Regions from separate parts of the Streptomyces sp. NPDC025784 genome, predicted to be linked through region 2. Evidence: riboswitches for the same ligand, from Rfam matches in the RefSeq annotation. Region 2 holds a riboswitch; the other holds the start of a gene.

Region 1 (3,361 bases), on a different contig from region 2:
ACTTCTTGTCGGGTGCCGCACAGGTACTCATATGCGTCCGGCATGAAATGCCAAGCGGGTTCCCCAACTGTACCGTGCTCAACCATGCAGAATTGCCCCCTCCGTTTCTCTCACGGAGGGGGCAATTCGATGAACTCTCGGTGATGGGCATTACCCTCGGTAACGATCTCACTCTCGGTGACGGCAGTCCGCGGGACTCGCGCCCGGCCGCCGGCACGTCACCGCCCGGGCGTCAGCCTCCGGCGACGGCCGGGATGATCGAGACGCCCGCACCGTCCGGCGTCGCCGTCTCGAGACCCTGCTCGAACCGCACGTCGTCGTCGTTGACATAGACGTTGACGAAGCGGCGCAGCTTGCCCTGGTCGTCCAGGACCCGCGCGGAGATGCCCGTGTGGTTGTTCTCCAGGTCGGCGATGACCTCGGCGAGGGTCGCGCCCTCGGCGCTCACCTCGGCCAGGCCGCCGGTGTAGGTACGCAGGATGGTGGGGATGCGGACGTTGACGCTCATGATGCGAGGCCAGCCTCTCGGAAGGAGTCCAGGTTCGGGCGGATGGTCGCGGTCAGGCCGGTGTCCGAGGCCACCGCGTCCAGGGTCTTGAGGCCGTCGCCGGTGTTCAGCACGACCGTGGTCAGGGCCGGGTCGAGCAGACCGTTCTCGATCAGCTTGCGGGTGACGCCGACGGTCACACCACCGGCCGTCTCCGCGAAGATGCCCTCGGTGCGCGCCAGCAGCTTGATCGCGTCGACGATCTGCTCGTCGTTCACGTCCTCCACGGCACCGCCGGTGCGCCGCGCGATGTCGAGCACGTACGGGCCGTCGGCCGGGTTGCCGATGGCCAGCGACTTGGCGATGGTGTCCGGCTTCTGCGGGCGGACGACGTCCTGCCCGGCCTTGTAGGCGACGGAGACCGGCGAGCAGCCCTCGGCCTGGGCGCCGAAGATCTTGTACGGCTTGTCCTCGACGAGGCCGAGCTTGATCAGCTCCTGGAGACCCTTGTCGATCTTCGTGAGCTGGGAGCCGGAGGCGATCGGGACGACCAGCTGGTCCGGGAGCTTCCAGCCGAGCTGCTCGCAGATCTCGAACGCGAGGGTCTTGGAGCCCTCCGCGTAGTACGGGCGCAGGTTGACGTTGACGAAGCCCCAGCCCTCGCCGGCCGGGTCGCCGATCAGCTCGGAGCAGAAGCGGTTCACGTCGTCGTAGTTGCCCTGGATGCCGACGAGTTCGCCGCCGTAGACCGCGGCCATGACGACCTTGCCCTGCTCCAGGTCGTGCGGGATGAACACGCAGGAGCGGAAGCCGGCACGGGCCGCGGCGGCGCCGACGGCGCCGGCGAGGTTGCCGGTGGAGGAGCAGGACAGCGTGGTGAAGCCGAAGGCGCGGGCGGCCTCCAGGGCCTGCGCGACGACGCGGTCCTTGAAGGAGTGCGTCGGGTTGCCGGAGTCGTCCTTCACGTAGAGGCCGCCGGTCACGCCCAGTTCGCGGGCGAGGTTGTCGGCCTTGACGAGCTTGGTCCAGCCGGGGTTGATGTTCGGCTTCTCGGCGACGTCCGCGGGGACGGGCAGCAGGGGGGCGTAGCGCCAGATGTTCGCGGGGCCCGCTTCGATGCGCTTGCGGAGTTCCTCGGTGTCGTAGGCCGAGTAGTCGTACGCGATCTCCAGCGGGCCGAAACACTCCTCGCAGGCGAAGACCGGGCCGAGGGGCACGCGGTGGCCGCACTCCCGGCACGAGAGGGCGGCGGCGGGACCGAGGTCGACGGAGTTCGTGGTGGTTGCAACTGTCTGCGCAGCCATGGAGGCGAGGCCCTTTCTCCTCATCTTCCTCACGACGCATCTCGCCGTGAGACGGATTTGGCACCTTCCCAAGCCGGGAGCCTCGCGGTGCGATCGAGACGTCGATCGGTACGAGACCGGCTGGAGGGTTGCCGGGGCTTCATCGGGCCGTATCCCTCTGCCCCTCTGGATGAGCGGTATTTGATTGTTTGACTATTGAACTGCTTACGCGCCGACGATCCAGGACATGCGATGGTCACCCGCGTTGTTCAAGACTGTAACCGACGGCCAGGACAGTTGAACCTGTCGTCCGAACCGCGAGACGGCCCTAGCCGATCAGCCGCTGCCACGGCGGGCATGCCGATGAGAGCATGTGATCAAACAGTGAGGAGCCGCAGACTGTGCTGGAAGAAGTTGAGCGCTGGCTGGGCACACGCTCCTGGTCCGTGTCCGATCGCCCGCTCCACAAGCTCATGGCCGCGAAACGCGCCACCGGTTCGACGGTCAGCGTGGTCCTGCCCGCCCTCGACGAGGAGGAGACGGTCGGCGACATCGTCGCGATCATCCGCCACGACCTGATGGAACAGGTCCCCCTCGTCGACGAGATCGTCGTCGTCGACTCCGGCTCCACGGACCGCACCTCCGAGGTCGCCGCCGCCGCGGGCGCGCGGGTCGTGCACCGCGACGACATCCTGCCGCGCATCCCGGCCGTGCCCGGCAAGGGCGAGGTGCTGTGGCGGTCGCTGCTCGTGACGAGCGGGGACATCATCTGCTTCATCGACGCCGATCTGAAGGAGTTCTCCTCGGACTTCGTCACCGGGATCGTCGGCCCGCTGCTCACCGAACCGGGTGTGGACCTCGTCAAGGCGATGTACGACCGGCCGCTGACCGTGTCCGACGGTTCCGCGTCCGGCGCGACGGCGGCCGGCCAGGGCGGCCGTGTCACCGAACTCATGGCCCGTCCCCTGCTCAACATGCACTGGCCGCAGCTCGCGGGCTTCGTCCAGCCGCTGGGCGGCGAGTACGCGGCCCGCCGCTCCCTGCTCGAACAGCTGCCGTTCCCCGTCGGGTACGGCGTCGAACTGGGCATGCTCGTCGACGCGCTGCACCTGGTGGGTCTGGACGCCCTCGCCCAGGTCGACGTCGGCGTCCGCAAGCACCGCCACCAGGACGGCCAGGCGCTCGGCCGGATGGCCGCCGCCATCTACCGCACCGCACAGCTCCGGCTGGCCCGCGGGCACCTGGTCCGCCCGGCCCTCACCCAGTTCGAGCGGGGCGAGGACGGCTTCGAGCCGCGCACCTACTCCGTCGACACGGAGGAGCGGCCACCGATGGCGGACATCGCCGAATACCAGTCACGCAAAGTGGCATAGCCCCGGTCTGCGAAAACACGGAGTGACCGACTCCGCCGGTCGTATACGGCCTGTTCGTACCGTCGTCCGTACGTTTGAGCGTTTCCGGGCCGGGCTAGGTTGAGGCGTATGGCTTCCACGGCTTCTGCGCAGGGCGCTGCCCACCGCATTCTCGTCGCGTCCAACCGCGGCCCGGTCTCGTACGAGGTGCGCGAGGACGGTTCGCTGCACGCCAGGCG
Region 2 (3,361 bases):
AGGGAGGCGGCCAGGGAGACGAGCGCGGTGGCCGCGGTGACCCCGCGTAGGAGGCTGCGTCGGGAGAAGTGCGTAGGCATGGCTGTCCTTGTCGCTGGGTGAGGGTGGGCGTGATGTGACCGTGGGGGGCCTGACGCCGGGTGGTGCGTGGGAGCGGTGGGGCACGCCGGGAGGTGTCAGGGAGGGGTGCGGGGGTGCGGGTCAGAGCACCTTGCTGAGGAAGTCCCGGGTCCGCTCGTGGCGCGGGGCGTGCAGCACCTGGCCGGGCGGCCCCTGTTCGACGATGCGGCCGCCGTCGACGAAGACGACCCGGTCGGCGACCTCGCGGGCGAAGCCGATCTCGTGCGTGACGATCACGAGGGTGGTGCCGCTCGTCGCCAGGTCCTTGATGACGGCCAGGACCTCGCCGACGAGTTCGGGGTCGAGTGCCGAGGTCGGTTCGTCGAACAGGATGATTCCCGGGCGCAGCGCGAGGGCGCGGGCGATCGCCACGCGCTGCTGCTGGCCGCCGGACAACTGGCGCGGGTAGGCGCCCGCCTTGTCGCCGAGGCCCACCCGGCCGAGGAGTTCGCGTGCGAGTTCCTGGGCCGCGGGCCGGGTCAGCTTCCCGGTGGCGACGGGTGCGGCGGCCACGTTGTCGAGGACGGTCAGATGGGGGAACAGGTTGAAGTTCTGGAAGACGAAGCCGATCCGGCTGCGCTGGGCCAGGATCGCCCGTTCGCCGAGTTCCTTGAGCCGTCGGCCGTGCCGGCGTACGCCGATCGGTTCGCCGTTGACGCTGACGTGGCCGACCTCGGGCTTCTCCAGGTGGTTGATCACCCGCAGCAGCGTCGACTTGCCGGAGCCGGACGGGCCGAGGATCACGGTGACCTCGCCCGGACGAACCGTCAGGTCGATACCGTCGAGGACCCTTTGGGTGCCGTACCACTTGTGCACGTCGTGCACCTCCAGGCCGGCGGGGCTCGCTTCGAGGGTCGATGCGGTGGTCATACGGCGGCCTCCTTGCGCAGCCGGGCCCGCAGGTCACCGAGGCCGGCGCGCGCCTTCTGCAGGGGGGTCGGCGGCAGGGTGCGCGTGGCGCCCCGGGCGAAGTACCGCTCGACGTAGAACTGGACGACGGACACGGCGCTCGTGAGGATCAGGTACCAGACCGTGGCGACCAGCAGCAGCGGCACGATGTCGCCGGGGTAGGTGCTGCCCATCGTCTGCACCGAGCCGAACAGGTCGAGCAGCGAGACGTAGAAGACCAGGGACGTGCCCTTGATCAGGCCGATCAGCTGGTTGACGTAGTTCGGGGTGATGGATCGCAGCGCCTGCGGGAGCACGATGCGGGTGAACTGGTAGCTCTTCGGCAGGCCGAGCGCGGCGGACGCCTCGTGCTGCCCCTGGTCGACGGAGAGGATTCCGCCGCGGACGACCTCGGAGGCGTATGCGGCCTCGTTGAGGCTGAGGCCGACGACGGCGACCGCCATGTCGGTGGCGAGCCGCGACTCGTCGAAGCTGACGAAGGCAGGGCCGAACGGGACGCCGAGGCTCAACGTGCGGTACAGGGCACTGAAGTTGTAGAGGAAGATCAGCACGACGATCAGCGGCACGGAGCGGAACAGCCACGTGTACAGCCAGCTCACCGCGCGCAGCACCGGGCTGCCGGAGAGTCTGGCCAGGGCGAGCAGGACCCCGCCGAGCAGCCCCAGCACAGCGCTGAGCGCGGCCACTTCGAGGGTGATGACGAGGCCGTCGAGGATCGTGGGGCGCAGGAACCAGTAGCGGAAGCGGTCCCACTGGTAGAAGGGGTTGGTGGCCAGGCCGTGGACGATCTGGGCGAGAACGACCAGGACGACGGCCGTGCCGATCCAGCGGCCCGGCCTGCGCAGCGGCAGGACCCGCTGGGCCGTGAGCGGTTTCGGCGGGTGGTGGGCGGGCGGTGCCTCGGCGAGAGACACGGCTGCGCCGGAGGGTTCACTCATGAGTGCTCCAGCAAAGAGGGACACCCCGGGGCGGGCGTGCGGACGCGGCGTCGGCGCGGCGCCGTGGGACGGCCGCGGACGACGGACAGCGGGAGGACGCCGGTACCGGGGGCCGGACGGGCAGAGGGCACACCGCTCGGCGGTGCGCGTCAGGGATTCAGAACGCCGTCAGCCTCGACAGCGGGCACAGCCCGGGGCGCTACACAGTGCGCTGTTGACACGGAGCAGGTCGACGCAGCGGTCGGCGCACAGCAGGACGCAGCCGCGGGGCCGCCGTGCGGCCTTCCTCGAAGCTGTGTGCATCGCCGTCTCCATCGCTGTTCCCGCCCGTGGGCGCTCGCGCTTACCGAAGGTCTTCCGGTCCGGTCCTCACCTGGGGCACCCCACCGCGACAGGAGGGTTGCCGGACAGCGAGCCAGGGCTTGTCGCTGACACTCATGACCGATCTGCGGCGTAAGTTAGGCACTTCCGGAAACCGATGTCAACGCCGGGCGGCCAGGATGACCACCTGGTGAGACCGGGTCCACGCCTTCTTGACGGCTTCGGGGAGCCCGCCGACACTGACGGGGACGGTCACGATTGTCAGCGCCTCGTCACTCGGTTCTTCCGTGCGACGCGGTGATCGGCCCCGGCCCGCTGACAGGCAACCCTTCCACCGCGACGGGGTGCCCCGGGTGACGACCGGGTCCCGCCGACGCGGTGGGGCAAGCGTGGTCGCGCAGGAGCGCGGACCCTGGAGCGGGACCGGTGGGAATGCCCAGGAACGACCTGACGAGACGCCTGCACATCGATCTGCTGCGGGTCTCCAGCGCCTACTAGACCGGCCGCCTCGAACCGGTACGCAAGCGCAGTCACTCCGTTCCTCCACGGCCGCTGCCCATGGGCGGGGCCGGGACCTCGTCGTTCCCAGGGAGAGTCATGCCCAAGACATCGTCGCGCGCTTCGGATTCAGGGACCTCCAGCACATGCGGCGGCGGCACGGCCGACGCACGCACCTCCATCCCCGGTGCCCCGGCGGCCTGTTGCCCGCTCCCCGGCGATCCGGGCCCGGCCGTGTCCCTGCCCGGCCTCCGTCCCCGGGGCGGGGCACCGTCCGTGCCGGCCCGTGCGCCGCGCATCCGCAGCCGCATCGGAGTGGGGGCCGCCGGGGGCTTCTACCCGGCGCCCCACCGCTACGAGTTGTACCTGTCGCAGGGCTGCCCGCGCTCGCTGCGGCTGTCCGTGACCCTGCGGCTGCTGGGCCTGCAGGACTCGGTGGCGACCACGGTCCTGGCGGATCGAGCCGCGACACCCGAGGCGTTCACCGCGCTGCGCCGCGCCTACGAGGCCACCTGGCACCACTACGAGGGTCCGCTGACCGCCCCCACGCTGGGCGACCGCTGGAGCGGACGTGT

The links. A riboswitch is a leader RNA that binds a small molecule or an ion and turns the genes downstream of it on or off. The one in region 2 is predicted to bind S-adenosylmethionine.
Region 1: linked by a shared signal. The riboswitch ahead of thrC (threonine synthase) and the one ahead of ACZ4IF_RS08325 (amino acid ABC transporter permease) in region 2 are both predicted to bind S-adenosylmethionine.

The regions. Positions count from the first base shown of each region.
Region 1 is NZ_JBVHMN010000007.1:151,785-155,145, reverse strand. It holds gene ACZ4IF_RS18020 (MoaD/ThiS family protein) at 233-508, opposite strand; gene thrC (threonine synthase) at 505-1,791, opposite strand; SAM riboswitch class I at 1,809-1,967, opposite strand; gene ACZ4IF_RS18010 (glucosyl-3-phosphoglycerate synthase) at 2,172-3,143, shown strand; gene ACZ4IF_RS18005 (alpha,alpha-trehalose-phosphate synthase (UDP-forming)) at 3,252-3,361, shown strand, end outside.
Region 2 is NZ_JBVHMN010000002.1:514,317-517,677, forward strand. It holds gene ACZ4IF_RS08315 (ABC transporter substrate-binding protein) at 1-80, opposite strand, end outside; gene ACZ4IF_RS08320 (amino acid ABC transporter ATP-binding protein) at 202-990, opposite strand; gene ACZ4IF_RS08325 (amino acid ABC transporter permease) at 987-1,967, opposite strand; SAM riboswitch class IV at 2,302-2,410, opposite strand; SAM riboswitch class IV at 2,539-2,684, shown strand; gene ACZ4IF_RS08330 (putative leader peptide) at 2,721-2,786, shown strand; gene ACZ4IF_RS08335 (glutathione S-transferase C-terminal domain-containing protein) at 3,063-3,361, shown strand, end outside.